4 regions of the Shewanella scandinavica genome follow, and region 1 is predicted to be linked to each of the others. Evidence: predicted binding sites of a transcription regulator. Region 1 holds the regulator's gene; each other region holds the start of a gene.
What was found. The regulator LexA, encoded in region 1, represses DNA repair genes until DNA is damaged. The targets are predictions, from matches to a motif close to TACTGTATNNNNATACAGTA.
Positions count from the first base shown of each region.

Region 2: a site for LexA is predicted at 2,220-2,239, ahead of Q4Q50_RS12675 (YebG family protein). Genes of this name have one in related genera too.
Region 3: a site for LexA is predicted at 2,816-2,835, ahead of dinB (DNA polymerase IV). Genes of this name have one in related genera too.
Region 4: a site for LexA is predicted at 1,655-1,674, ahead of dinG (ATP-dependent DNA helicase DinG). Genes of this name have one in related genera too.

Region 1 covers NZ_JAUOES010000003.1:164,738-172,369, reverse strand. The annotation lists gene plsB (glycerol-3-phosphate 1-O-acyltransferase PlsB) at 1-2,239, opposite strand, end outside; gene lexA (transcriptional repressor LexA) at 2,400-3,020, shown strand; gene Q4Q50_RS03480 (cell division inhibitor SulA) at 3,017-3,529, shown strand; gene coxB (cytochrome c oxidase subunit II) at 3,932-5,488, shown strand; gene ctaD (cytochrome c oxidase subunit I) at 5,498-7,090, shown strand; gene Q4Q50_RS03465 (cytochrome c oxidase assembly protein) at 7,092-7,632, shown strand, end outside.
Region 2 covers NZ_JAUOES010000013.1:19,741-27,372, forward strand. The annotation lists gene prc (carboxy terminal-processing peptidase) at 1-495, opposite strand, end outside; gene proQ (RNA chaperone ProQ) at 524-1,150, opposite strand; gene msrC (free L-methionine (R)-S-oxide reductase MsrC) at 1,433-1,891, opposite strand; gene Q4Q50_RS12675 (YebG family protein) at 1,909-2,208, opposite strand; gene Q4Q50_RS12680 (paraquat-inducible protein A) at 2,416-3,048, shown strand; gene Q4Q50_RS12685 (paraquat-inducible protein A) at 3,050-3,667, shown strand; gene Q4Q50_RS12690 (PqiB family protein) at 3,654-6,293, shown strand; gene Q4Q50_RS12695 (spore maturation protein) at 6,435-7,632, opposite strand, start outside.
Region 3 covers NZ_JAUOES010000021.1:51,659-59,290, forward strand. The annotation lists gene Q4Q50_RS16835 (DMT family transporter) at 1-680, opposite strand, end outside; gene Q4Q50_RS16840 (LysR family transcriptional regulator) at 773-1,672, shown strand; gene dinB (DNA polymerase IV) at 1,716-2,792, opposite strand; gene Q4Q50_RS16850 (methyl-accepting chemotaxis protein) at 2,982-4,985, opposite strand; gene bfr (bacterioferritin) at 5,282-5,749, opposite strand; gene bfr (bacterioferritin) at 5,759-6,232, opposite strand; gene nqrM ((Na+)-NQR maturation NqrM) at 6,494-6,718, opposite strand; gene Q4Q50_RS16870 (FAD:protein FMN transferase) at 6,730-7,632, opposite strand, start outside.
Region 4 covers NZ_JAUOES010000036.1:14,899-22,530, reverse strand. The annotation lists gene Q4Q50_RS20685 (DNA polymerase II) at 1-1,577, opposite strand, end outside; gene dinG (ATP-dependent DNA helicase DinG) at 1,698-3,770, shown strand; gene Q4Q50_RS20675 (sulfite exporter TauE/SafE family protein) at 3,780-4,553, shown strand; gene Q4Q50_RS20670 (primosomal replication protein) at 4,544-5,212, shown strand; gene Q4Q50_RS20665 (DUF2057 domain-containing protein) at 5,223-5,921, shown strand; gene Q4Q50_RS20660 (histone deacetylase family protein) at 5,951-6,859, shown strand; gene Q4Q50_RS20655 (late competence development ComFB family protein) at 6,893-7,183, shown strand; RNA gene ffs (signal recognition particle sRNA small type) at 7,403-7,500, opposite strand.

The DNA of each region.
Region 1 (7,632 bases):
CGGTAATGCCATGCAAAGCGCCTAAACGCTGGGCGAGTAGATGACTCTCAGACTCAAGTTCTGAGCGCTCCATCTTAGGTCTGTTTGCTAACAGATTGAAAATAATGGCATAGCGTTGCAGAGTTTCGCTCACTGAACTGGCTAACAATAATAGTTGGCTAGTGTGTTCAGGCACGACAGTTAAGGTATCAGTTTCGACTACTAACCCTTGTTCAATGAAGAAATCCAGCACTTGATTGACATAGGCAGGTACATCCTTAATGCCCATGAAGAGTTCGGCTTTCAGCAGTGGATAAAAATCGGCAACGATTGACACCACTTGCTGACGCGGGATCTGCTCATTATGCGTTAAACAACTCGCAATTAATGACGGTACAATAAATAAGTGGATGATATTGTTACGATAGTAAGTCATGGACACAGCCTGACTCGCCTCGATAGACACGATTTCACCTAAAGGATCGGCACAAACAACAAACTTATTCAGCTCTAAACCTTGCTGCACTAAATGCTTACCATCACCTTCGGCAACCGAAGTATAAGTAGTGTAAGGCACTTTTTTGAGTAGGGTCAGATACAGATCAAGCTGACGTTCCAGCAGACTGCGCTCTAAGGCATTTTGATCTGTCGCCAGCAACACTAAGCTCGTCAAGGTCACTGAACTCGCTGCCGCCGCATCGTTGATATTTGTCATCACTCGATTCGCTAGCACGTTTACCGCTGGCGTTAACCAACTCGGTTTTTGCTCAGGATCATCGGCTACCTCATTACGCCAGTTTGGCGCACGCTCATTTAAGAAGTTTTGCAGGGTAATGGGCTCGCCAAAGTTCACATAACCTTGGCCGAAATTACCCAGTTTGCGGATCGCGCCAAACACTTGCCACACAGATTCTTTTTTCTTTTTCTTACCGCTTAATTCTTTATGGTAAGTCGCTACCTCCATCACATGGTCGTAGCCTAAATATACAGGCACTAGCGTGACTGGACGCTCGATACCGCGCAGCACGCTGTTCATCGTCATAGCGATCATGCCAGTTTTGGGCGCCAATAGACGCCCCGTACGTGAGCGGCCGCCTTCGGAGAAATATTCCACCGAATAACCTTTAGCAAACAGTTGATCTAAATACTCACGGAATACTGCGGTATACAGCTTGTTGCCATTAAAACTACGGCGGATAAAGAAGGCACCACCGCGACGGAACATAGGTCCAGCGGGCCAGAAGTTGAGGTTAATACCTGCGGCAATGTGCGGCGGAACCATACCTTGATAGTACAAAATATACGATAACAGCAGGTAATCCATGTGGCTGCGATGGCAAGGCACATAAACAATCTCGTGGCCATCGTGGTGCAGCTGGCGAACTTGCTCGGCGCCTTTAATGTTGATCCCGCTGTAAAGCTTGTTCCACAGCCAAGTTAAGAAACGCTCGGCAATACGCACTAAACTATCTGAGTAATCGGCAGCGATTTCATCGAGATACTCAATGGCTGTCTCGCGCGCTTGGGTCTCTGAAATCTTCTTACTGACTGCTTCTTCTTGAATCGCTTTACGCAACGATTCAGATTTGAGCAACGAATGAAACAGTGCTTGGCGATTTGGCAGCACAGGCCCTGTCATCACCTTGCGTTGACGGCGGAAATGCACCCGCGCGACCCGCGCTAATTTATGGGCAATCCCCATGTCAGTGCCGTGTTCGTCGGCCATGTATCGCAGGGATACAGCATTTGAAAACTGTACGAAGTTATGTCGACCTAAGAATAGAATCATCAAGCATTTGCGCAGCCAAGTCGGGTTTTCCCGCTCAAACACAGCCGCCTTCATAGTGTCGTCTTCTTTCCCTGGCGTGCGGCCCCAATATAGGCTTACGGGCACCAGTTGAATGTCTAATTCAGGGCGTTCCTTATGCACGGCCAATAAACGCATAAAGCATTCGAGGAAAGGCTCGTTACCCGCACGCTCACCAAACAGCGGCTTACGCCCTTGAAGGCAGACAACCCGAGGCGCAATTACACCATTTGCCACTAAAGGCTCATAGGGGCTCGGCAGTCCTAACTTAGCCGTAATTTCGCTCAGGGCAGCGATGTCACTCAGCGATTCCGTTTTCATCACATAAGCAAGGGGTCTGGAGGCATCCAGATTCAGATCGGCAAAGGGATCCTGAGGCACAACAATAGTGTGCACTAAGTGTTTTTGGATCCAGCGTAATGATTTCAACCAAAGAGAGTCGTGTTTAGGCATTATTCTTATGCAATTAAGTACGTTTACTAGCCCGGTAGAATACCAGACTATGGGTAATATTCGCTAATTCTCTCCAACATAGCTAAAAAGTGGTTAATACTTGCGCTGCAAATAATACTGTATATACTAACAGTAACTGTATAGAAAAACAGGAAACACCATGAGACCTTTGACGCCACGCCAAGCTGAAATTTTAGAGCTAATTAAACGAAATATTGCCGATACTGGCATGCCACCCACACGGGCAGAAATCGCGACCCGTTTAGGTTTTAAGAGCGCCAATGCGGCTGAAGAGCATCTTAAAGCGTTGGCGAAAAAGGGCTGCATTGAGATCATGCCAGGCACATCTCGGGGCATTCGTCTGACTGCGGAAGTCGAAGAAGTAACTGAAACAGGTTTACCGCTTATCGGTCAAGTAGCCGCTGGCGAACCTATTCTCGCCCAAGAACATGTTGAACAGTACTACCAAGTCGACCCAAGCATGTTCCATCCCGCCGCCGATTTTTTACTGCGGGTTAAAGGCGACAGCATGAAGAATATCGGCATTCTCGAAGGAGATTTGCTGGCAGTTCATAAAGTACAACAAGCCAGAAATGGTCAAGTGGTTGTCGCTAGAGTCGACGACGATGTCACTGTTAAACGTTTCGAAAAAAAAGGTAATGTGGTCTATCTACACGCCGAAAATGAAGACTATTCCCCGATTAAAGTGGATTTAGGCTATCAAAGTTTAACAATTGAAGGACTCGCCGTCGGTGTGATCCGTAATGGAGATTGGCTATGAACAAACTACTTGGCAATGCACCCCGCCACCCTGGCTTGTGGCTCGATGAAGTACGTGATGCCGACTATGACTGGCACCATGCACCTATCGCCTGCATGCCAACTAAGACTCAAGGTCGCCAAGAATTAATCCATCTGAGCGCGCAACTCGCCCAGTTAAGCCAACAGGGCCGTTGGTTAGTGCTCATCAACCCACCGAGTATTGGCTACAAACAAATGCTCGCCAACGCTGGCGTGCGTATGGATAGAGTCTTGCTGGTGCACGCGAAAGATGAAGTCGAAACCCTGTGGGCGATGGAAAAAGCCTTAACAAGTGGTACGTCCAGTGCAGTTATTACTTGGACCAAATCACTGGATGCACGCGATAATCGTCGCCTGCAAATCGTGGCTAAAAGTGCCCGCGCCATGGGCATAGTGCTTGAATACGTAAACAGTCACTTACATGGCGACGTACGCATTGAGCAAGGCAATCTCTTCGGCCAACAATCTTTTTTTAGCGCTGTACATTAAATATTCATTTATTTTTTTACCTTGAAAGCCGCCTCGCCTATGAATGTGAGGCTTTTTTTTGGCAATTTTTCAGACAATTAGATAAATAAGTGATCTTGATCAATATTTAAACAGCAAGTATGGTTGATTTAGTCGGCGATGATATATCGCCGCCCGTGGCAAATAAATCGAGCCGTAATCGAGTTCAAAATGCCACTAAAAATAGAGAACAGATTTATTTCAGTCGTATGTGCCAGCGTGGCTAATACCAGCAGTAACAATACTTAATTAAAAGTAACAGCCGCCAACGCACGTTGAAGTCAAAAACGCTTTTTTGGGAACTGAAGAGTTTGCATAGAGTTGAGACTTACTGTGTTGCTCTTCTTTGTAGTTGCTATTCGCAATTGGCAGAGGAGAAGTCTTGTGAAGCAATTGTTGTATTGTTTACTCGTGGTGTTATTCGCACCACCGTTGGCCGCCGCGGACATGCGGTTCAACATGACCCCTGGCGTAACCGAGATCAGTGGCAAGGTTTATCACTTGCACATGACCATCTTGTATATCTGCTGCGCCATTGGCCTTGTGGTCTTTGGCGTGATGATTTACGCCATGATCAACCACAGAAAATCCAAAGGCGCTGTCGCGTCCCACTTTCACGAAAGCACTAAAGTTGAAATCGCTTGGACGATTCTGCCATTTATCATTTTGATCTTAATGGCGATACCAGCGACAAAAACCTTAATTGCGATGGAAGATCCCAGCGACGCCGATCTGACCGTTAAAGTCACGGGTTCCCAATGGAAATGGCATTACAGCTATTTCGATCAAGACATTGATTTTTACAGCATACTCGCAACCCCTAGAGCACAAATCGACGGTACCGAAACCAAGGGTGAACACTACCTATTGGAGGTCGATAAGCCGCTCGTTCTGCCGATAAATCGCAAAATCCGCTTTTTGATGACCTCTGAAGATGTCATCCATTCATGGTGGGTACCTGCTTTTGCCGTGAAGAAAGATGCCAACCCAGGATTTATCAATGAGGCTTGGACTCGCATCGACAAACCCGGTATTTACCGTGGTCAATGCGCCGAACTTTGCGGTAAAGACCATGGTTTTATGCCGATCGTAGTGCAAGCCTTACCCGAAGCCGAGTTTGAAGCTTGGGTGACGGAGCAGAAACAAGCCGCAGGCGCGGCGGCAGAAGCCGCTCAAGCCGCTTTATCACAGACCCTTAGCAAAGAGGATCTGATGACCCAAGGTGAGCAAGTTTACCTCGGGCACTGCGCAGCCTGCCACCAGCCCAATGGCGAGGGGTTACAAGGCGTATTCCCACACCTCAAAGGCAGTCCGATAGCAACGGGACCACTCAGCGGCCACCTTGAAATTGTGCTCAACGGTAAAACAGGTACGGCTATGCAAGCCTTTAGTAAGCAATTGACTGCACAAGAAATTGCCGCTGTGATTACCTATGAGCGTAATGCTTGGGGCAACAATACTGGCGATGCTGTGCAGGCTAAAGATGTCAATGAGCACATGAACGGCAGTGCAGGCACACAAGCACCTGCTACCGCACCAGCCAATACGACCCCAACTCCCGCACCTACAACTGAGCCCGCAGCAGTTGTCGACTCCGCAACCATAGTCGATCCGGCGAGTCTCCCCACTCTCACCCATGAGGCACTGATGGCCGAAGGTGAAACTGTCTACACCACCACTTGTGCGGCCTGCCATCAGTTAACGGGAGCTGGCATACCACCTGCCTTCCCCGCCCTCGCTGGCAGTGCTATCGCCACTGGGCCCGTCGCCAATCATCTCGATATTGTGATGCACGGCAAAACAGGCACGGCTATGCAAGCATTTGGCAAACAACTCAGCCCACAGCAACTCGCAGCAGTCATTACCTATGAGCGCAATGCTTGGGGCAACAATACCGGCGATACAGTGCAACCTGCTGATATCGCAAGCCATGGACAGTAGGGGATTATGATGAGCACAACGACTCAAGATCAAACCGCAGCCCATGATGACCATCATCATGGTGCGCCAAAGGGCATCATGCGCTGGGTGCTAACCACCAACCATAAAGACATTGGTACTTTGTATTTATGGTTCAGCTTCATTATGTTTTTAACCGGTGGCGCTATGGCCATGGTGATCCGCGCTGAACTCTTTCAGCCCGGATTACAATTGGTCGAGCCCAACTTCTTTAACCAAATGACCACAGTCCATGGGCTGATCATGGTATTCGGCGCGGTAATGCCCGCCTTTACTGGGCTAGCAAACTGGCTGATCCCTATGATGATTGGTGCGCCCGATATGGCGCTGCCACGGATGAATAATTGGAGTTTTTGGATCTTACCCTTCGCCTTTACCATCCTACTCAGCTCGCTGTTTATGGAAGGCGGCGGACCTAACTTTGGTTGGACCTTCTACGCGCCACTGTCTACCACTTATAGTCCTGACAGCACGGCACTCTTCGTGTTCTCTATTCATATCATGGGGATAAGTTCGATCATGGGCGCAATCAACGTGATTGTAACCATAGTGAATCTACGTGCGCCCGGCATGACATGGATGAAGTTGCCGCTGTTTGTGTGGACTTGGCTTATCACAGCATTCCTGCTGATCGCTGTGATGCCCGTGCTTGCGGGCGCTGTGACTATGGTACTGACCGATAAGTTTTTCGGCACTAGCTTCTTCGAAGCGGCAGGCGGCGGCGATCCTGTGATGTTCCAGCATATTTTCTGGTTCTTCGGCCACCCTGAAGTCTACATCATGATTTTGCCGTCCTTTGGCATCATCTCCGCCATAGTACCCGCTTTCAGCCGTAAACCATTATTCGGCTATGCATCAATGGTTTATGCCACTGCCAGTATTGCAATTCTGTCGTTCCTCGTATGGGCGCACCATATGTTCACTACAGGCATGCCAGTGTTTGCCGAGCTGTTCTTCATGTATTGCACTATGTTGATTGCGGTGCCAACGGGGGTGAAAGTGTTTAACTGGGTCGCGACTATGTGGCGCGGTTCACTCAGCTTCGAAACCCCTATGTTGTTCGCCGTGGCCTTTATCATACTCTTCACCATTGGCGGGTTTTCGGGGTTAATGCTTGCCATTACGCCAGCCGACTTCCAATACCACGACACCTATTTTGTGGTGGCGCATTTCCATTATGTGCTCGTGACTGGGGCGATTTTCTCCATCATGGCGGCGGCCTATTACTGGCTACCTAAGTGGACGGGGCACATGTACAACGAGCGACTGGGACAATGGCATTTCTGGTGTTCGGTGATTTCGGTCAACGTACTGTTTTTCCCGATGCATTTCCTTGGGCTCGCAGGTATGCCAAGGCGTATCCCCGATTACTCGATTCAATTTGCCGATGTTAATCAAATCGTTTCGATTGGTGGCTTCGCCTTCGGCTTATCGCAATTGATTTTCTTAGTGTTAGTGATCAAGTGCATCCGTGGCGGCGAAAAAGCCCCCGCTAAACCTTGGGAAGGTTCCGAGGGTTTAGAGTGGACATTGCCAAGCCCAGCGCCTTATCACTCCTTCACGACACCACCTGAGGTGAAATGAAATGACGAACCATCACCAGCCAGAAAAACCTAAGTCAAATCGAAAGCTTATCAGCATGCTCGTCATGGGCTGTATTGGTATGTTTGGTTTTGGGTTCGCGCTGGTGCCGCTATACGATGTGCTGTGTGAGAAGCTGGGGATTAACGGTAAAACCTCCAATACTGCCAGTAGTTATCAAGCGATAACCATAGATACTAGTCGTGTTGTCACAGTGGAATTTATCTCCCAAGTGCAAACGGGTATGCCGTGGAAATTTGAGCCGCAAACCAAGCGGCTCGAAGTTCACCCCGGCGAACTGACACACACAGCATTTTTAGCACGCAATGTGTCAGACAGAGCCACAGTTGGTCAGGCGATACCTTCAATATCACCCGGCCAAGGTGCGGCATATTTTAATAAAACAGAATGTTTTTGCTTTAATCAACAGCACTTAGCGGCTTCGACCAGCGCTGAGTTGCCGCTCATTTTCTTTGTGGATCCTCAGTTACCTGAATCCATCCACACTCTGACCCTCTCTTACACCCTCTACGACATTACCGACA
Region 2 (7,632 bases), on a different contig from region 1:
TAACTCGTTGATCTCGGATTGATCTTTTGGCCATGCCGCATCGTCACGGTCGTACTCATAGGCATCGCCAGGGGCGGAGAAGTCCATCTCTTTATCCAGTAGGGATAAAGCATAGACAAAGCCTTCATAACGACGCTTTTGGACGATATCAAACATTTTATAGGCAGGCTCAAGTTCACCAGAACTGAGCATGTCATCGAATTGGGTAGCATAAGGTTTAAAACTATCGACATCCGCTTGGGTTAACACATTGCGGCGATAGTCTAACTGCTGTAGATAACGGTCAAAAATTTGCGTAGAAAAGGCATCATCAAGATTAAATCTATGATAGTGCGAACGAGTGTATAAGTCCGTTACCCTTTTGCTCGCGACCTTATGTTGCGCTTCCTGCTTGAGAGTGGGTAACTCGCTGATTTGAATCGTGGGTGGTACGGCCCAAGCCGAGAATCCGACAAAAACAGTGGCGATCGAGGTAGCCAAAGTGAGTTTTCGCATCAACAAGTTACTCCGTTTTAAAAAATGATTACAGCAGGATATGTTCTGCTCTAACTTTAATCGTTAGGCCACTATCAAGCTGAACATGAATATCTTCCTTGTTAATATCAGTAATCACACCGGCTACGGGTGTCATACCTAACTTAACATTGACGCGTTGTTTTTTCGTTAAATCAGTCAATTGTGCTTGGACATAATTTACGACTGGCGCTGCTTTAGGCGCAGGCTTAGCAGGACGCTCAGTTTTAGCACGTTGAGGAACAGCCACCTTTTTAGGTGCTTTCTTCGACGCAGGCTTAGGTGCGAGTGCTGCACGTTTCGCTTTCGCTTTATCCTGACTCTCTTTCAACATGGCTTGAGCATGGTCAATGTGCTCTTGCTCTAACTCGCCGCAAGGTTCGCCATCCAGATTAACGCGTTGTGCGCCCGCTTTAACGCACTTTAAATAGCGCCAGCTGCTGGTGTAACGTCTTAAGGCAACTCTGAGCTGAGTTTTACTGACTTTAGAATCATCAGCCAACCTTTCAGCCAAATCTTGAAACAATCCGATTTTTAATGGCTTAGTTTCACCTTCAGCAATAAAGCACAAAGGAAATGTTTCATACAAATACGCCAAAATTGCATTGGTGTCGGTCAACTTTTCTGTTGATTCCATCATTACTTCCACAGTCAAAAAGGGACATCGATTCGAGGTGATATATATCAACTTCTTACGTGTCGTTTATCTTCGTTAAACTCAATATTGAGTCAACGTACAAATTAGCATCCTAGCCGCGTTTACTAAAGTTAAAAAAAATATACCTTAACAAATTTTTACAGCTCAAAACACTAAGCTTATTCATTGCATGCCGATCAAACCAGCTTAATGCGTGCAGGCGCATATTATAAGGCGCACGCCACCGATTGCGACTATGAATTATGCGTTATTGTACGCAAATTAATCAAATAGGCAGTTTTCAAAACTTTTAACCAGTAATTCCAGCCCCTTTTGGTCTTCTTCATCGAAACGATCGAAGATTGGGCTGTCAATATCGAGCACGGCAACCACGTTACCTTGGGCACGAACTGGCACAACGATTTCAGAATTACTGGCAGAATCACAGGCAATATGGCCATCAAATTGATGAACATCGGCCACTCGCTGGGTTTGATTGGTGAATGCCGCCGTACCACACACGCCTTTTCCTAACGGAATGCGTGTACAAGCCACTTTACCTTGAAACGGGCCTAATACGAGTTGTTCGCCACGCATAACGTAGAATCCCACCCAGTTCAGATCAGTCAAATTATCATTGAGTAAGGCTGAAAAATTCGCCATTGCCGCAACAAGGTCGTATTCCCCTTCCAATAAGGCCAAGGCTTGACGGTTAAGTGACTCATAAAATTTCGATTTCATTACATTTCCTAACAATTTTATTCTGCTGCTTCGGTCTTTTTAGCCGCTTTTTTCGCAGCAGGTGGATTCGTTGGCGTACTATTAACCTGAACGACACCTTTAAGCAAGTTCGTCAGCTCATCTTTATTGTTAGCAAAATAGAATGCGAGCTTTTCGCCCACGCTTTCATCTATACCTAAATCAGCTTTTTGAATGAAGGGGATAAGGTTATCGGCGATATCGAGCATCTTATCGTAGGCATCAGCCTCCTTCTTAGATGTGAATGTCATCTTTTCAACCCCTTCTCTGACCACGACAAACTGTGTTATTACTGCCATGACTGCCCTCGCACTGTTTTTATATACAGTAACTAGAGTGACATAGATTGAACTTGTGATGCAAGTGTTCTGATTAATCTGATATTATTAGCGTACTTTCGTTGCCAAGATTATAAAGCGCTAGACTGTGCAGAACGGCTGATTAGCACTACACTTTGCACCGATCTCGCTGTTATTACTCCTATTTAGGCTAATATATATTTTTATATGCATGAAAACGCAGCAGAAAATTCAGTAATCCTTTGCCGTTCCTGCGATTTAGCAGTCCGCAAACGTGCCTTGCCAAGCGGTGTCAGAGCCCTTTGCCCCCGTTGCAGTACTGCACTTTATGACACTCCCTACTGCTCTGTAAATGGCATGCTCGCCCTATGTATCTCGGCACTAGTGTTTTATTTTCCAGCCAATTTTTTACCCGTACTAGAAATTCACTTTTTCGGCAGCATTCGCACCACCACGGTTTTTCAGGGCGCGTTTGCGGTATTTGACCAAGGTTATTGGGTCGTTGGTTTAGCCGTGCTTGCCGCCGCTGTGATTGGCCCAGGCTTATTACTGTTATCGATACTGACGCAGATTTTGATTGTGAAATGGGGACTGAGTCGTCTTTTTTGGCGTAACTCATTAAAGCAATTATTGAAGTTTCATGGGGTATTATCACAGCTCACTATGCTAGAAATTTATGTGATCAGCTTTTTGGTTTCATCGTTCCAGCTTTCTGATTTTTCCGATATTTATTTTGGTATGGGCACATTTTGCTTCACTATGTTGTTTCTCGTGACTTTGTTTCTGCAACGAGAGTACGACTTAGAGCACATGTGGACGTTATTGGAAGGTCATCGCTGATATGAAGCAACAAGGTAAAGATATCGGCCTGTGTCTGTGTAAGGTCTGCCGCCAGCTCAATAGTAGTGACCTCAGCCACTGCCAACGCTGTGAAGCCGAACTTCATGTAAGGGACTATTCTAGCCTGCAAAAAAGTTGGGCTTTGTTGATTACCGCTGCCATCTTACTGGTACCTGCCAACATTTACCCTATCACTATGCTGACCAACCAAGGGCAAGTACGGCACGACACGATTTTTTCGGGCATTTTGCATCTAGTGCATTCAGATATGTTGCCCATTGCCGTGATAGTGTTTACTGCCAGTATTTTAGTGCCATGGATTAAAATCATCGGCTTATCCATTTATCTGTGTGCGATCAGCTTTGATATTCCGATTTCAAAAAAAAAATTGATGGTGGGTTTTCACATCATCGAATGGATTGGTCGTTGGTCTATGCTCGATTTATTTGTCATCTCAATCACAGTGGCATTAGTGAATATGGGACAACTACTCGATGCTAAACCCGCGCCTGCCGCGACCGCATTTGCCTTGGTTATTCTGTTAACTCAGTTAGCCGCAAAAGTGTTAGACACTCGTTTACTCTGGGATCGATTGGAACCTCAAGATGACACAAATTGAATCGCCGAAAGTTGTAAAGAAAAAACTCTTTTCGCCCATTTGGCTACTGCCTATTGTCGCGTTGGCATTGGGGGCGTGGCTGGGCATCAAGAGCATTAAAGAATCGGGCGTTGAAATTCAAATTCACTTTCCGAGCGCCACTGGGATTGACGTAGGTAAAACTTTAGTCAAATACCAAGGCTTGACTGTCGGTAAAGTCAAAGACATTGGCATAGATGAAGATCTCAAGGGCGTAAACGTTAAAGTCATGATGGACTACCGTGCTAAGCCTTTCTTAAATAAAGAGACCCTCTTCTGGCTTGTCACCCCTAAGGCCAGCATCACAGGTGTTGAAGGCTTAGATGCACTGTTTTCGGGTAACTACATTGCGATTCAACCGGGTAAAGGTAATGCCTCGACCTTTTTTGAAGCAGAACGCCAACCACCGCCGATGCAAATCGGCTCAGAAGGTGTGATGATCGAATTGACCTCAGACAAACTCGGTTCGCTCGATGTTGGCTCGCCGATATTTTTCCGCCAAATTCCGGTTGGAAGCGTGGTCAGCTATCGTCTAGATGGTAATCAAAGGGTCATCATCAGCGCCTTTATTCAAGAGCAATACGCGCGATTAGTGAAGAAAAACTCTCACTTTTGGAATGTCTCCGGTGTTAAAATTGATGCTTCGCTGACTGGGGTTAAAGTCAGCTCTGAGAGTTTGGCCTCCATTCTGGCTGGCGGCGTGAGTTTCAGCTCTGACGATAACGCGGATATTGCCAAAAACGGCGACGTTTTTTCGCTTTATGATTCAGAAACCACAGCCCTTGGCGGCATAGAAATAAACCTGACCATGGCTGATGCTAACGGTGTCGACAAAGGCACTCGCATCGTTTATCGCGGCATCAATATCGGCAGCATTTTAAGCAAGCAACTCACCGCGAATGGCGTAATAGCCGTGGCTAAGTTTGAACCTCAATACGGTTCACTGTTAACTAACGACTGCGTGTTTTGGCTTGAAGGTGCCGATATTTCCCTCTCAGGCATTAAAAATCCAGAGCGTTTACTAACGGGCAGCGTGATCAACTTCCTGCCGGGTATTAATACTAAAACGGCGATGCCAAGCAGTTTTGCCTTACAAGCCAAAGCACCTGATTTACTGCAATCGAAGAAGCGTTTCTTGACCTTAACCTCAGCCGAAAACATGGGCATTTCAGCGGGCGCCGAAGTTCGCTTCAAGCAAATCCCCATTGGCTCAGTGCTTGCGGTTAAGTTAACCAAAGATTTATCGGCGGTGGAATACCAACTCGAGTTACAACCTGAGTTTGCTAGCCTAATTCGCAGTGACAGCTATTTTGTGCCTGAGTCAGCATTAACGGTAAACGCGTCGTTAGACGGTGTCTCAGTCAAAGCAAGGGACTTTACGACGCTCACTCAAGGTGCGGTTAGCTTGATCCAAGGCCACAGCGATACGCCACTCGCCGCCAACAGCACCCTCACCTTGTTTAGCTCAGTGGATGCTGCGACAGCCTTCTATGATCGTCAGCAGCAAGTGCATCTGACCTTAATCAGTCAAGATGGCGCCGATGTCAGCCAAGGCTCACCGATTTACTATAAAAAGATGCAAATTGGGACAGTTGACTCAGTGAACTGGCAAAGTAAGACCGAAGACTTTGCTATCAAGCTCGCTATCGACAAACAGTTCCAGCCCTTGCTGAAAAAGCCTCATGTGTTCTGGCGTAACAGCGCTGTCGATATCAGCGCCAGTCTTGCGGGTATTGATGTTGCGGTCGCGCCGCTTCAAGGAGCATTAAAGGGCAGCATCAGTCTGGGATTGCTTGATAGCAATGACAAAGCCAGCAATGCAGCTAACTTAAAACTCTATGAGAGCAAGCAGTTGGCATTAACTCAGGCGCAGGCGATTCGCCTCACCCTACCCGCCTCAAGCAAACTGGCGGCCAAGGCAGCGATTCGTTATCAAGGTCATCAAGTGGGTGAAGTGTCGCAGGTGAAGCTCAATGCCGATCTCAATACACTCACTGCAACGGCCTATCTCTACGGCGAATACGCCGAACATTTCAGCCGCAGCGACTGTGAATATCATCTAGTGGATGCGCAAATTTCTCTGGCGGGAATTAAAGCGCCAGAAACCTTGATCACTGGCCCTTATATCGGTGTACTGCCGGGTACAAGCAGTCAAAAAGCGACCCAGTTTGTTGCCAACCTCGCTGCCAGCAGTTATGCCAACGTTGACGAAGATGCGCTTAAATTCGTCTTAGAAGATAACAACTTAGGCTCGATGAAAGTCGGTACACCTATCTTCTTCCGTGGTATCAAAGTCGGTCAAATCGATGGTTATCACCTGTCGACACAGGGCAATAGCGTGCTGATGCAAGCCCATATTGAGCCGCAGTACAGTCACTTAGTGAATCAAAGCAGTCAGTTCTGGGATGCTTCTGGAATTAAAGTCGATGTTGGCCTCTTTTCAGGTGCGCAAATCGAAGCGGGCTCGCTGGAAACCTTACTCGCTGGCGGTATTAATGTCGCGACTAAGGACACGACTCAAGAGGTTAATCGTTTAGCAGCAGGAACAGTATTAAGATTGCAACACAAAGCCGAAAACGAATGGCAGGAATGGGCACCCGCCCAGTAATTCTTTTCTTCAAAATACTTACACCAACGCACTAATATTAAAGCTCTTAAAAGTCAATCAGGCGCATTATGCGCCTGATTTATTTTTAGCTTCCCTTGCAATTCTATTGAGACATTCTAGGTCGCTCAACACTCTAACCCCTTATCCATAAAACCAATAACAAACGGCAATCGCAGCGCTGATCCCTGCAAAATCCGCGGTTAACCCACAGGCTAAGGCGTGGCGGCCATGGCGAATACCCACAGAACCAAAATACACGGCGAGAACATAAAAAGTAGTTTCAGTGCTGCCCTGAAAAATCGCCGCTAATCGGCCAGCAAAAGAATCGACGCCGTGATGATCCATTGTCTCGAGCATCATGGCTCTGGCGCCTGAACCACTAAAAGGCTTCATCAGCGCGGTCGGCATAGCATCGACAAAACGCGTATCAAAACCCAATATCCGCACGCCACTGGCAATCAAGTGCAACAGATAATCCAAGGCGCCGGATGCGCGCAGTAAACCGATCGCTAATAGCATGGCGAGCAAATAAGGGATCAGTTGGATAGATTGGGCAAAACCCGCCTTCGCCCCTTCAATAAACTCATCATAAACCGCCACCTTACGGATGCCTGCAACAATGACGAAGGTAAACACTAATAACAATAAAATGCCGTTACCCATTGCCGTCGACACTGTGCCAATGGCTTCAGCACTTAAGGTCATCAGATAAAAACCACTCGCCACTAGGCCAGAGAGCATCAAGGCGCCATAACCGAGCACCACAGAGTTTAATAACGAAATCCGCTGCACTAACGCCACAACCAGTAAGCCCGCCAATGTCGAGGCCGAGGTTGCCAGTAAAATCGGCAGGAAAATATCCGCAGGCGCAGCTGCACCTTGCTGGGCACGGTAAAGGAATACTGTCACAGGCACTAAGGTCACAGAGGAAGTATTGAGCACTAAAAATAAGATTTGTGCATTAGTCGCCACGGTTTTTAGCGGATTTAAACTCTGCAAATCATGCATTGCCCTTAAACCAAGCGGCGTGGCGGCATTATCTAAACCGAAGATATTCGCCGTTAAATTCATCGTGATACTGCCAAAGGCGGGATGGCCCTTGGGCACTTCTGGCATCAAACGGCGCAGTAAGGGCTCAAACACAAAGGCGATAGCGCTGACCACTCCGGCCTTCTCGCCCACCTGCATTAACCCCATCCACAGGGAAAGTACACCAATCAGGCCAAGGGAAATTTCGGCGGCAAGCTTAGCGCTCGCAAATAATGCGGCGACCGAAGCCGATAGGACTTCTATGTGCCCATTGAACAGTTGCACCGCTATTGCTAGCAATGCCGTGATA
Region 3 (7,632 bases), on a different contig from region 1:
ACGCTAGACAAAGCCGTCGTCGACAGCCCCATCAACTCCTGCCAAGGGTGAAACTCACCTCGGCCAAGCCCAACCACGGACATAGACACACTGGCTGCTATCATACTCAGCAAGGTAAAGGGCAACACAGGCAACCAATGGCCGACCCGTTGCGAACAAATGGTATAACCACTCCACGCCAACATGCCAGCGGCAATCATCACATCACCTTGGCTAAAACTAAAATTGAGTAATTGCTGCATACTGCCGTTAGTGATCACTAACAGTACGCCCGCCAAACCGCCCACTAAGCTGAACACTTGCTGCCTGCTGAGCCATTCACGCTGTAATAGCGCGTTGACGATTGAAGTCACCAGCGGGCTGAGCGCCATAATCAAGGCGCCATTGGCGGCAGAGGTGTGCTGCAGCCCATTAAATAACGCCAGATTTAAGCCGCCCACACCAATCACGCCTACTAGCGCTATGACAATGTATTGCGCCAAACTCAATTTGGGCCAAGCCTGACGAGTAAAAACGATATATAACGCCAGAGTCACAGCCGCAATGGTAAAACGCCAGAATACGAGGGATTCCCCTGACATCTCCTCCAGCACTCGCTTAGCAATCGGAAACACACTGCCCCAGCTAAAAACGCAAATCAGTAGACAAACAATTGTCATGTAAGGTGTATGGGATTTCATATCGGACTCTAGGGAGGTAATTGGGATTGAGCTTAGTTTATAAGTTTCATATATTATTAAAACAAACAAGATTGAGAGCTTAAATTCCAAATATGAAACTTAATTATTCCTTAGACGATATGCGCTTATTTTGGGTGGTGGCACAACAAGGGAGCTTTAAGCTCGCGGCGCAGCACTTAGGCATTCCACCTTCAACCTTAAGCCGTCGAATCAATCTGTTAGAACAATCATTAGGCCTGCGTTTACTGCACAGAGACGCCCATAGAGTCAACCTTACCGCTACAGGTCAGCGGTATCTCGAACGCTGCGGCCCGCTGTTTATCGAGTTAAACCAGGTATCCGGTGAGTTGCATGCGGATAAACATCAAGCGGTTGGCAAATTGCGGATCTCGGCGCCCATCAATACAACCTATCGCTGGCTGGGTGAATCACTCAACGCCTTCCAACGGCATTATCCCAATATTGATATCGATTTAAGTCTGTCGAACATGAATATCGATGTCAGTGAAAACGCCATCGATATCGCCTTTCGAGTGGGCGAACCTAAAGATCCCGATTGGATTGCAAGGCCACTTACCACGATTAGCTTTGTGCTTTGCGCCAGCACACCGGCAATCCAGTGGCATACACTGCAATCCATAGAAGAACTGGATCTGCATCCGGTTATCATCGCTAAGCCCACAAAAACGTGGCGTTTACAGCACAAAAGCACTGGGCAAAATGTCGAGTTTGAGCCAAGAGGTAACATCAAATTAGCCGTCGATGATATGGCGATCGCCAGTCAGGCTGTAGTGGCGGGGCTCGGTATTGGACTATTACCCATCAGCATGGCGAGTGAACAGATACAAAGCGGCAAGCTCGTTCAAATACTGCCAGAATGGCAAGGTATTCCGCGCACAGCCTACTTGATGTATCGCGATCGGGACAACCTGCCCTTACGGGTCAGACTGTTAATTGATTTTATGTTGGCAAATCCACCCGAGGCTTATTGAGCCATTCAGGCGTGAGTCTGCGGCGTATCGACTCAGTAAACAGCTAGAGCGCTAAATCAAGCTGAGTCTGGGCATTTGGGATTTCGGGCACTGCGAGGATAGAATCGGCGAGGCCGACCGAAATACCTAATAGGCGAATGCCGCGCCCCTCTTGCCTTGCCATCGCCTGTGCGAGTAGATCATAGAACATCACAATCGAGACTTCATCGCTGCGATGCTCGATAGTGGTTTGCTTGAAATCATTAAACTTGAGCTTGACCACTTGCTTGTGAATTTTGCGCTCCTTAGCGCTGCGGCTCAAACGTAGGGCTAATTCTTGGATCAATCCTGGCATCACTTGTTGGCACTGCTCTAGGCTATAAATATCCTTCGCTAACGTGGTTTCAACACCCACCGATTTACGCTCCCTGTCGGCAGAAATGCCCCGCTCATCTATGCCTTGGGCACGTTCAATCAAGACACCACCAAACTTACCGAATCGCGCCAATAACTCAGCTTTAGAATAGGCTTGCACATCACCACAGGTATTGAGACCAAGCGAGGAGAGCTTTTCGGCGGTGACTTTGCCGACACCGGGAATTTTACGCAGCGATAAGGTTTTAACAAACTCAGGGAGTGTCTCTGGGGTAATCACATATTGGCCGTTTGGCTTATTCAAATCCGAGGCAACCTTAGCTAAAAACTTCACTGGTGCTATGCCAGCCGAAGCGGTTAACCCCGTTTCGGCTAAGATATCGCGGCGAATGGCCTGCGCAATCAAGGTCGCCGAGCCCTTATATTGTTGGCACTCACTCACGTCTAAATAGGCTTCATCTAAGGACAACGGCTCAATCAATGGGGTATAGCGGGAGAAAATTTCACGAATTTGCAGTGAGACATCTTTATAAACCTGCATCCGCCCAGGAACCAAAATGAGATCGGGACACAACTTAAAGGCATAAGCGGTCGCCATCGCCGAACGCACACCGAATTTACGTGCCTCGTAACTGCAAGTGCTAATAACACCACGACGATCGCTGCTGCCGCCCACAGCTAAAGGCTTGCCACGGTATTCGGGAAAGTCGCGCATTTCCACTGCCGCAAAATAGCAGTCCATATCGATGTGAATAATTTTTCGCACGTTGAATTCCTCTAACGCCAAAATACTGTATATAAAAACAGTAATCAAGTGTTCGTCATCAATTTAGCGGGGATCGGGCGGGAAACCTAAAATTAAAAGGAGCCTAAGCTCCTTTTGTGAGTGCACTATGAGTGATGCCGTGATTGAGCTGATGGTCAGTGAGCAAATAGTTCACTGACCAACTCAGGCTTAAATCTTAAATTGGCCGATATTGCGAGTAAGTGCGCGGGTCATATCCTCAAAGCCTTGCAAGCTTTGCGACAAGTCCTGACTCGAAAGCAAAGACTGATCCGACAACCCCCGCACATTATCGACATTGAGCGCCACTTCCTCGGCTGCCACGGCTTGCTGATCGATTGCTACGGTTATTTCAACCGTTTGCTGTTGGATTGACATAATCGCCGTCGCAATATCATTCAGTGCCGCTTCGACCTGAGTCGTTAGCTCTTGCCCCGCTTTCGCTTGCTCAACGCCCGATTCCATCACTTGCTCGGCCTGCAATGCGCTTTGTTGCAAGGTGTGAATAATACCTTGAATGTTAGCGGTAGAATCTTGGGTACGGGATGCCAGCGTGCGCACTTCGTCTGCCACCACAGCAAAGCCACGGCCTTGCTCACCCGCACGCGCCGCTTCAATCGCCGCATTCAATGCCAATAGATTGGTTTGTTCGGCAATATTACGGATCACGCTCAAGACTTCACCGATTTGCTCTGAGCTATTGCGTAAGTGTTTAATCACTTTCGCCGCCGCAATCACTTGCTGTGACAGCGCTTTCATCCCTTCGGTCGCACGGGAAACAATCTGTGTACCATCGTGGGCCTGAGTTTGCGCCTTCTGGGCAAAATCATTCGCCCGCTGGGCACTGACAGCCATTTCTTGACTGGTTTGCGCCATTTGCGTCGCGGCGGTGGCAACCGAATCTATCTGCTGCTTTTGCGATGAGACCGACGACACGGCTAAGTCGCAGATCTGCCGCGCATCAATAACGCCCGTCCCAACCTCTTGGGTTAAGCTGCGCGTATCTAACAACATATGCTGCACTTTCTCGGCAAAGCGGTTAAAGGCATCGCCAAGTTTGCCTAACTCATCTTCTCGATCCATTAGAATACGTTTTGATAAATCACTGTCACCTTCGGCGATATCTTCCATCGCATCCAATAACTTAGCTAACTGGCGTCTAAAGGGCAGCAACATCAACCATACCGTCACGCCCATTAGCAGCATGATACCTATGGCGACCATACTGGCATTCCAGAACGCGGCGGTCACTGGTGCTTCAATCACTTCGTGGGGCAACATAAAGGCTAAGTGCCACTTTTGTTTGGGATAATCGCCGCCCACGGTCACAAAGCTCACCCGCTGGGGAACGCCATTAAATGTAACATTAGCAAACCCTTGCGCTTCCCTTTGCATCTGTTGTCGTAATGCCGAAAATCCTGATGTGTCCTTAAACTGAGTATCCACTTGATTCGCCAAGGAGCCCGGCGGGAAACGCTCGGAAAAACCAGGGAAATACACTAGCTTGCCTTCGTCTGTCATCAAGAAAGCTTGGCCAAAGTCACGGTATTTGATCGGTGCCAGCAGGGATTTACCAATAGTATCAATCAAGATATCCATGCCGCCGATCCCAATCAGCTCACCATTGGCAGCATAAACAGGGGTTTTAACCGTGGCAGAAATTGAACCATCGTTCGCATCGACCGCAGGATCGCCAACAAACAAGCCACGCTGGTCAATCGCCTCCTGCCACCAAGGTCGTTTGTTGGTGTAGTAATCTGGGTCGCCATCGAAGCGGCCATTAAGGTCAAAGTACTCGAAGGTATTGGCCGAGCCAAAAAACACAGACTTAACATCGCTATCGCGATCGGAGAAAGACTTAAAGTAAGCAATAATGTCTTGATACTGGCGATCAGTCGCGAGATGACTGCCACGGGCGTGATACTGAGTAAACCATTTGACTAAACCCGGCTCGGCAAATACTGAATGGATCACTTGGCCCTTAGCAATAAAGTAACCGCTGATCTCATTGGCTTTTAAGGCAACCAGCGCCGAAATATCCGCATCGACCTGCTTTCGCGTGTTATCACTTTCTTTCGTCACCAACAAAGCGGCGACTAAGGTAAGCAGTACAGCAAGCGCACCAACGATAGTCACCACTAACTGCAAACTTAGAGAACGTTTCATATATCCCATCAATCTTCCCGTCTGGCTGACCAACAACTTAACAATATGGCTCGCAAAAATAGTTTTACACGGTAACAATTTTTACCTGTTAACAACAGATGGAATCACCATAAAAAACGTAAATAAGTATTTGTAAAGAAAGGATATTGAACATATAACAGGATTCGCTAAATTTAAGGCAGATTGCAGATGATGAGTTTGTAGAGGCAGAGTTTTACAGTCAGATAGACTATATAGGGATTCGAAAAATAGGAAGCGGTAGAAATAAGATCAGCGAGTTAGTCTCGCTGATCTCGATTTAGCGATTACATCTTAGTTTGCAGGTAGTTTTGCAGCCCGACACGGTCGATAAGTCCGAGTTGTTTTTCGAGCCAATACATGTGGTCCGACTCAGTATCGTCGAGTAACACTTCGAGGATTTCGCGGGTCTGGTAATCTTGCTTCTGCTCACACAGGGCAATCACTTGGCGCAAATCGTCCGCGACCTTGTACTCGTAGGCGAGATCATTACGCAGCATCTCTTCCACATCTTTACCTATGTTCAACGCCTCACGGGCGGCAACATTAGGCGTTCCTTCGAGGAATAAAATACGCTGTACTAATTTGGCCGCATGGGCTTTTTCATCATCAGACTCATGGGCGATGCGCTCATAAAGTTCATTCAAGCCCCAATCTTCGTACATGTGTGCATGGACAAAATATTGATCCATTGCCGAGAGTTCTCCCGTTAGGAGTCGATTTAACGCATCGATGACGTCTTTATCGCCTTTCATATCCCGCTCCTATTGGTCGCTAATTTGCGATTGAAGATAATTTTGAATACCGGTTAGCGTAATGAGCTCTTGCTGCGACTCGAGCCAATCTAAGTGTTCTTCCTCGTCTTCAAGGATGTCTTCCAGCAGATCGCGGCTCACATAGTCTTGCTCGGCTTCACACAGGCTAATCGCATCACGCAGCAATGTAAGCTGCTCTTGCACCATGGCCAGATCGCAGTCGAGCATTTCTTGGCTATGTTCACCAATGCGAAGTTTCTCGAGTTGCTGCAAATTTGGCAGACCTTCCAAAAACAACACGCGCTCGATGAGCTTATCGGCGTGCTTCATATCTTGGATGGATTTTTTGTATTCGACGTGATTGAGTTTCTCTAAGCCCCAATGTTTAAACATGCGGGCATGGAGGAAATATTGATTGATGGCGGTCAACTCACAGGTAAGCACCCGATTCAGTTGCCCAACCACTTTAGGATGACCTTTCATAAGTTACTATCCTTGGTAAGCGTGAAAAAGATTGATCTAAATCAAGCTTCTAGCCTAGTACAATTTACCCATCAACTCAAATTATCTTTATATTTCACTAACTTAATGATGAAAAGCATTCTCATTCCTGCTTAGATTAACGCGCTATCTCCCTCATAACCCAAGGATAAATTTAATTGGATGGTCTAGCTTGATAAGTTTCATGCAAAAAAATAGCCTCCAGATGGGAGGCTATTGTCGAAACAGACGATTGAGAGAATATTAAATAATACGATCTTTGGTTAACTTCTCACGGCGCGCTTCTTCAGCGGCCATACGACGTTTACGTTTGTCACAAGGGTCATCACAATCACACGCTTTCTCAATCCCTAGAACACCTAAACCGCCACAGCTTCCTTCGACGGCTTTGCGCTTGATGAGATAACCTATCGACATCAGCAAAAAGAACAGTAATAAAACTACAAATGCCGCGATAAAAGTGCTCATGTTAACTCCAACTACTTAAGGAAAGGCTTGAAGGCGTCACTGTAATAGACTTTAAATCCTTCGCCTTGCTTTTCAATTAGCATTATCGCCAAGTGTTCCTTCTTGGCAAGCTCCAATGATGCTTCTGTACCTAAAACCATCATAGCCGTCGCAAAGCCATCGGCAGTCATGCAATTCTGATGCAATACGGTCACAGATGCTAGCTTATGATTGATTGGCAAACCGGTACGTGGATCAATTATATGGGTAAAACGTTGGCCGTCTTCCTCATAATAATTACGATAATCGCCCGAGGTCGCCATCGCCATAGTCCCTGGTGAGATAACCTGCTGTACGGCTTCAGAGCCATCATCGGTCGGTTGCTCTATGGCAACGCGCCAAGAGCTACCATCGCCTTTAGCACCTTTAATGCTGAGCTCACCGCCAATTTCAACTAAATACCCAGTCGCGTGGTATTTATCGAGAATAGAAGCAACTTTATCAACCCCAAACCCTTTGGCGATTGATGACAGGTCTACGTACAAATGCGCGTTATGCTTACTTAAACGATGACCTTCTATCGAAAGCTCACTAATACCGGTTTTGGCTTTCGCCGCATCGATATCGGCCTGAGTCGGAACTTTCGTTGGGCGCTTATCAGGACCAAATCCCCACAGGTTAACTAAAGGACCTAAGGTAATATCAAGTGCCTTATCCGTCACTTGATATAAGCGTATTCCCTCTTGCACCACTTTGATGGTATCCGCTGAAACTTCAACGCTTTGTTCCAATGGCAATTGGTTGAAACGGGATAATTCTGAATTTGGGCGATACGTCGACATCTGGTCATTGACTAGCTCAAGGGCTAAATCAATTTCCGCTTGAAGTAATTGCGCCGTCGGCATCTGCTCATTCGGCACGACTTTAATGTGATA
Region 4 (7,632 bases), on a different contig from region 1:
TTTATCGCTTGGGATAACGGCGCATTATGTTCACGCTTGGCCTTTTCTCGCTGCTCAGATAAGGTTTGGATAAGCTTAGGTAAAATAGGCTGTTGCCGACTGAAACGGCCACCGAGAAACCCCGCAACACATTCAGACTCGGGCAACTGCAAGCCTTCAATCAATCCCTTAGGATCGATCAAAAAGGTGCGAATAATGGAGGGATACAGACTTTTAAAATCGAACACTAAGATGTGTTTATAAAGACCCGGCACAGAATCCATCACGTAGCCGCCAGGACTTTCAATGCCATCACTGGCAGGCTCTGCTGGAGCGACATAACCCGCTCGATGTAAATGCGGTAAATACAAATGATTAAACGCCGCCACCGAAGCCCCTACTCGCCCAAGTTCTAAACCTGTCAGTTCGGCACGCGCGAGGGCAAAATCCCACAATTGAGTGTGAGTAAAAATATCCCACACTAGGCGGCTATCGGTAAGATTGTAATGCGCTAAGGCTTGTTTATCGGTCTTAAACAGCTGGTCAATTTCTTCAACGCGATTATCGACGTTATGAATGGCCTTGCCTTCACCTAATAATTGCCGCGACACAAATTCAAGCGAGAAACGCTCAAAGTGATAAAAAGCCGCCTTAAGCCAATCGATACCATCGAGTACCACACGGCCCGGTAAGACTAAGGTTTCTGGGCGAAATTTATTATCAACCTTCCAATCGAGCATAGCGCCACCGCGGCCAATGGTGAGTGGAATACGGTGTAATAATGCACGGCGTGACAATAGCGCGAGATCGAAACTCACCACTGACCAACCGATAATAAAATCAGGATCAAACTCATGGAACCACGCGATTAATCGATGAATAAGTGCAGCTTCATCGACCACCCATTCAATATACTCGGGGGCGTTTGATTCAGCTTCGCCCACCATGATCACTTTTTCATAAGTCTGCTTGAGGCTGCCTTGCCCCTCGGCTTGGCTACTGTCTTGACCATATAGCGCAACCGAATAGAGTAACCCCTCAAAGCTGCATTCAAAATCCAGTGAAATACAGCGTAAATTCACCGCCATCAAGGGAGCAATACTCTTTGCCCGCTCGGCGATAAACACGGGCAGCGAGTTAGCCTCAAGACTGTCGCTAGTCGGCGCGTGTATGTTACTCGTCGCAGAGAAATGCCCTAAAAATGCCACATCCAGCGCCACAAACCGCTCGATTAAATAACGCTGTTCGGGTCGAATATCGGCTTCAAATAAGGGGATGTCGGCATCTTTAGCGATGCGCTGTAAGGTACGCATGCTGTTGCTCGATTTGGCATAAACACCACTGACAGCGCCGCCTTTAAAGCTTTTGAGTGCTAATGGCACAAACCGCAATGCTTGACCCGGCGTTTGTAACTGTAGAGCCGCCACATCCGTTTGATGGCAAAAACAAATGTGTTCAGTACCTTGCACTTCCACCAGCACAGGGCCTTGGGCGGTAGCCAGATAATACTGCAACACTAAACTCCCATGACGATGAATCGCATGGCGTGTTAAGACTCGACCTTGTACACTAACGGCCGTTGTTGCCTCTGGCTTCATCGCATGGGTTCCCAAATCGTATAGCTACTCAATTTAAATGCCGCCAAATGGCAGAAAAGTTTCTTAGGCTATGCAATCACTGTTATTATGTACAGCATTAATTCGATAAAGTAGTGACGCATGTTACCTGACAATGTAAAAACCCAGATCCGCGCCATCTATAAGGATATCGCTACCGCCTTGCCTCATTTTAGGCCGCGCCGCGAACAAAACTATATGGTGGCGGAAATCTCTAAGACCCTCGCCGGCGACTATGACAAAGATAGACGCATTATCGTGGTCGAAGCAGGCACTGGGATCGGTAAATCATTGTCTTACATCCTCGGTACCATTCCACTGGCATTAGCGAGCAAGAAAAAGGTCTGTATAGCTACCGCAACCGTCGCCTTGCAAGAACAATTACTGCATAAAGATTTACCCTTTTTTCTTGAGCAATCCGGCTTAAATTTCCGCTTTGGCCTAGTAAAAGGTCGACAACGTTATGTGTGTCTATCGAAACTGGCGATGCTCATCGGTGACGACAACAGTACACAAATGGCCATGTGGCAAACTAAGCCTGACAACAGCCAAGTAGCTATGATGCATGGCCTGTTAAAAGACTATAACGAAGGTCGCTGGAATGGCGAAATCGATACCTTAGCCGTACCGCTGCCTGATCACCTGTGGCAACAAATCGCCTGCGACAAACACAGCTGTCATCGTCAAGTCGCCAGCCACAGAAATTGCCCGTTCCATAAAGCCCGCGAAGATGTCGATACCTGGGATGTACTCATCGCCAACCACAGCTTGTTATTCGCCGACTTAGAGCTCGGTGGCGGCGTGATATTGCCCGATCCCGAAGACGTGTTTTATGTTATCGACGAGGCACATCACTTACCGATTGTGGCGCGGGATTTCTCCAGTGCACAGGCCACGCTGAGGGGCGCCTGTGACTGGCTCGAAAAAATTGGCAAAACCTGCGCTAAGTTACAAAACCAAATAAAGAGCAACAACATTATTGCTCCTGCGCAGGCGATGCAAGATCACTTAGGCGATCTTATCGCCCAGCTCAACCAAGTGGCCCACTACTGCGATACCCAGACAAAGCACTTTGCCAATCCTGAAAACCGTCTGCGTTTTGAGCACGGCAAACTGCCGGACTCATTACTCATTCTGGCTGAAAACCTTGCTGTGACCTCTAATCTTGCCCTCAAGCAGTTTAATAAAATGCTGTCACTGTTGGCAGAGGCGATTAAAGATGGCGACATTCCTAAACATCAATCCGAAGCACTATTAGCCGAAACCGGATTTATGCTGCAAAGGCTCGAGAATCTACAAAAATTGTGGAAGATGATGGCCAAGGAAGATAAGCACAAAGGCGCACCTATGGCGCGCTGGGTTGAACTTATCACAGGTAAACAAGTGGATTATCTATTTAGCGCTTCACCTATCGAAGTCGGCTTTATGCTGGAATCCATGCTGTGGCAAAAGGCCGCGGGCGTGGTCTTATGTAGCGCCACGCTGCGCGCACTCAATAACTTCGACCATTTCGTACATCAGGTGGGGTTATCACTCAACGATGGCAGTCGTTATTTAGCCTTACAATCGCCCTTCGATTACCCCAATAATGCGACACTTTATTTACCCAAAATGCGCACTGAGCCGACGGACGATGCCTATACGGCTGAACTTGCCGAACAAATCATCACCCTTATTGAAGGCGAAATGGCAACCTTAGTGCTATTCGCCTCCTACTGGCAGATGGAAAAAGTGGTTGAATTACTTGAAGGTAAACTCACCACTGAGCTACTTATCCAAGGCAATGCGCCACGGCAACAATTATTAGAAAATCATAAAGCTAAATGCGATAAGGGCGAACCAAGTATCTTGTTCGGCACCGGCAGCTTCTCTGAAGGTCTCGACTTGCCCGGTGATTATCTGACTAACTTGATCGTCACTAAACTGCCCTTTGCCGTGCCAACCTCGCCCGTTGAGCAAGCGCATGCAGAATATGTCAAAGTCAAAGGCGGTAATCCCTTCTTACAACTGACGATCCCAGATGCTTCACGTAAGCTTATTCAAAGTTGTGGTAGATTACTGCGTAAAGAGCAAGATTATGGCCGAGTGACCATTTTAGATAGGCGGTTAGTCACTAAACGCTATGGCAAGTCCTTACTGGATGCCTTACCGCCCTTTAGACGTGTTATAGAGTAGGATTAAAATTTGGAGTTGTTACTCGAGCCCAGTCATTGGGCCCTGTTGGCAGTCATAGGTCTTATCGCTGGATTCATCGATGCCGTTGTTGGCGGCGGTGGCCTATTGTCGATCCCCGCGCTGTTAACCTTAGGCATAGCACCGCACACCGTATTAGGTACCAATAAGTTAGCCGCCAGTTTTGGCTCTTCAATGGCGGCTTGGACCTATTATCGTCAGCACCTTTTTAAACCCTCATTTTGGTACATGGCCTTTATTGCCACCTTTATTGGTGCCGTATTGGGCAGTTTCTTAGTCTATTTAGTCGATACCCAATGGCTCGAAAAAGTCCTGCCACTGCTGATCATTGGCATCGCCATTTACAGTTTAATCAGCCCCAATGCGATATCAGATGTTAACTGCCAAGCCCCAACCAGCAAACCACCCGCCAAGCAACAATGGCTACAGGGACTTGCTTTAGGCACTTATGATGGTTTTGCCGGCCCTGGCATTGGCGCGTTTTGGACTGTCACATCCGGCTCTTTGTATAAACTGCCTTTACTGCACAGTTGCGGCCTCGCCCGCGCAATGACCTTCACCAGCAACTTGACCGCATTGACTATCTTTGGCTGGCTTGGGCAGGTAGAGTGGCAAATAGGTTTGTGGATGGGATTGTGCATGATGTTAGGCTCATTTATCGGCGCGCGCTGCGCGATTAAATTTGGCATGCCCTTTATTCGTCCACTGTTTATTTTGATCGTGCTAATGATTGCAGCAAATTTGGCATGGAGCGCATGGTTGTGAACACCCAACAATTACTGGTGATGCTGAAAAATCAGCTCAAAGCCCTAGAGCAAGAAGTACTGCAGCACGATAATCGACTCGCGCCGCCGCAGCGTAAACTCCTGCAAGAAACTGAGCGCTTTAATCATTCGCTGTTTGTCCAACACGGCGCCCAACTCAGCCCCTGTATTGAACAAATTCGTAGCAGCATTATACAGCTCGAAAAACAAATTAAGCTCAAGCTCGCCCCCCAGACGATTGCCCTCAGCTGTGAGCGGATCCAAGACAGATTCACCGCCGTCAAACGGGCCTTGCTGACGACCTCTATCGACATTAAGTCCAAGACTCAGCAACGTGCCAGTAGCCGCGCCCGTTTTGCTCAGCGTCAGAATCAGTCTCACCAAGCCAGTGGTTTCGATTGGATCGCCAATAACGTGATGCAAAATAGTCACGAGATCTATGAAGAATTGAACAAACACCTGAATTGGGCGAAAAAATTTGAACAAAAAATTGAAGAAATGGAATCAAAACTTGAAAACTGTCATAGTGCTGACAAAATAAAATTGCAAAATGACATCCTTTTGATGCATCGTCGTCTAGGAAAATGCAGGCAAGCTATTAGTTATATAGAAGATCGCATTCAAATATTCGAACGTCCGTATCAGAGTAATAATCGTTAAGGAGTAACAATTGAAATCACTTTTGCCAATCAGCAGCCTGCTAGTATTACTCGGTTCTGCTTCAGCCTTCGCCGCAGATCTCAACATTCCGATGTCATTTGAGTACCTTGCACTCGATGGTAAAAAAGTCGAGTCTAGCGTGTTCAATCATAAAAGCAGCTTAGAATTAACACCAGGCACTCATAAAATCGCCATTCGTTACCATGAGATGGTAGAAGACGATTTTAGCGATAGCCAAACCTTTGTTAAATCAGCCCCTTTCATCGTGACCTTAGACGTTGATGGCGACTATCAATATTACCTCCAAGCCGCCGAAGGCAAAGTCGTTAAAAAGCCAAAAGTTTACGCGCAAAACCCACAAATCAAATTGACCCGTGGCGACAAAGGCGACGTCAATTTCCAAGTGGTGAATACCAATTTAGAAGAAGAAAGCTTTGTCTCTCGCCTTTTCAGTGGTAATCAAGCCGTTGACGTTTCGGGAACTGCCGCGGCAGCAACCGGTGCAGCTGGCGCAGCTGGCGCAGTGGTTGCCGTTGCACCAGTGCCCGTGGCAACATCGGCTACCGTTAGCGCGACGTCACTCACTACTCCCGTAGACACTTCTAAAGCAACAGCTGCCAATCCACAACAAATGTTGCAATACTGGTGGTTACAAGCGGATGAGAAAACACGTAAAGAATTTATGAGCTGGGCAATTTCACAGCTATAACGACTTGCGATAACGAGGTTTAGTCAATATTGACTCTGATCCCACTGGTTTATCACGCCAGCTATTCCAAGCTGGCGCTTCCTCCTCATCACAGATTTCCCACGACCAAGTACGCGAATTTACGGCAGTACTTACTCGAGAATCAGCTGGCCACACCAGCCCAGTTCCACACGCCAACGGCGATGACAGCGCAGGATGTAATGCAAGTGCATCAACGCGAGTACGTAGAGCAGTTTATCGCGGGCACGTTACCAACAGCGGCGCTTAGACGGATTGGTTTCCCATGGAGTGAAGCCTTAGTCGAGCGCACCTTGCATTCTGTAGCAGGCACCACTCTCACAGCTTCATTGGCCATAAATCAAGGTATTGGCCTGCACCTAACGGGTGGCTATCATCACGCCCATTACGATTTTGGCAGTGGCTATTGTATTTTCAACGACCTTATCCTCGCGGCCAGAAATACCATCGAGAGCCAGCAAGTACACAAGGTACTGATTTTTGATTGCGATGTGCATCAAGGTGATGGCAGTGCAACACTCAGCCAGCGACATCAAGGGATAATCAGTTGCTCGATTCACTGCAAAGAGAACTTCCCGAGTCGTAAGCAGCATTCCCACCATGATATTGAGCTAACCAAACGCAGCGATGACAATCTGTATCTCGAAACCGTGGAGCAAACACTCGCCCTACTCATCCGCATCCACCAGCCAGATCTCATTCTTTATGATGCCGGGGTCGATATCCATCAAAATGATGATCTCGGTTTACTCAATATCAGCCAAGAAGGGCTATTCAGACGGGATTTAACTGTGTTATCAATGGCAAAATCGGAAAATATTCCAATTGCAGCCGTGATAGGCGGCGGCTATAGCAGAGACGCACTACAATTAAGCCAAAGACACAGCCAACTTTTTATTGCGGCAAACCATTTGTGGTAGCAAACTCAATGAAAACCGTCATGGAGCATAACGATGCAACTCGAAATCCGTAATTACTACGAAGTTCTTTTAATGGAAATATTGTCAGATGAAGGACTTATGGACGAGCTTCCTGAAGACTATCTCGCCGACTTATGTTGTGTGACCTTAAATCAACTGCCTGTGCGCTACATACGCCACCTCGTCGATACCTACTTCTTTGAAGACTATAACGAGCTGCAAGAATTAAAGCGTGAGATCCAGACCGCACTCGAAAAGTCCCGCGCCTTCCTTAAACAAAATCTGCAAAAAAGATTACAGGAAGAAGCCGAAGCCAATCGTTAATCTCGCTAAGGTCTGACTTTTGAGGGTATTTTAGCCGTTGCAGTGGCAGGAAAGAGGCAAACAATAGATTATCCCATTGCGTATAAAGTATTCACGCTATAAATGATTAACGGCAGAAAACAGAAATAGTCAGTTAGCTACTATATTGAATAAAATAAATTGAGTAGATATAGAGAAGTGAAACGAGAATAAAACAGAGGTATTGCAGAATTGGAGGTTCCCCTAGAGCCGACACCCCGGCACACGAGTCGCTTGCTGCGGTTGCTCCCTTCCGGGCCTGGCCGAGTTCACAAGTTATCATTGCGGGGGGACCCTAGGGTCACCATAACTTCGAGCATTGCTTTGAAAGATATAAACCAAAGCGCTTGCTTGAACGCCGAGGATTATCCCCCATGCCTCCTATGGGATCAAGCGCTAATCGACAAGATCTCTTAATATCCCGCCTAACT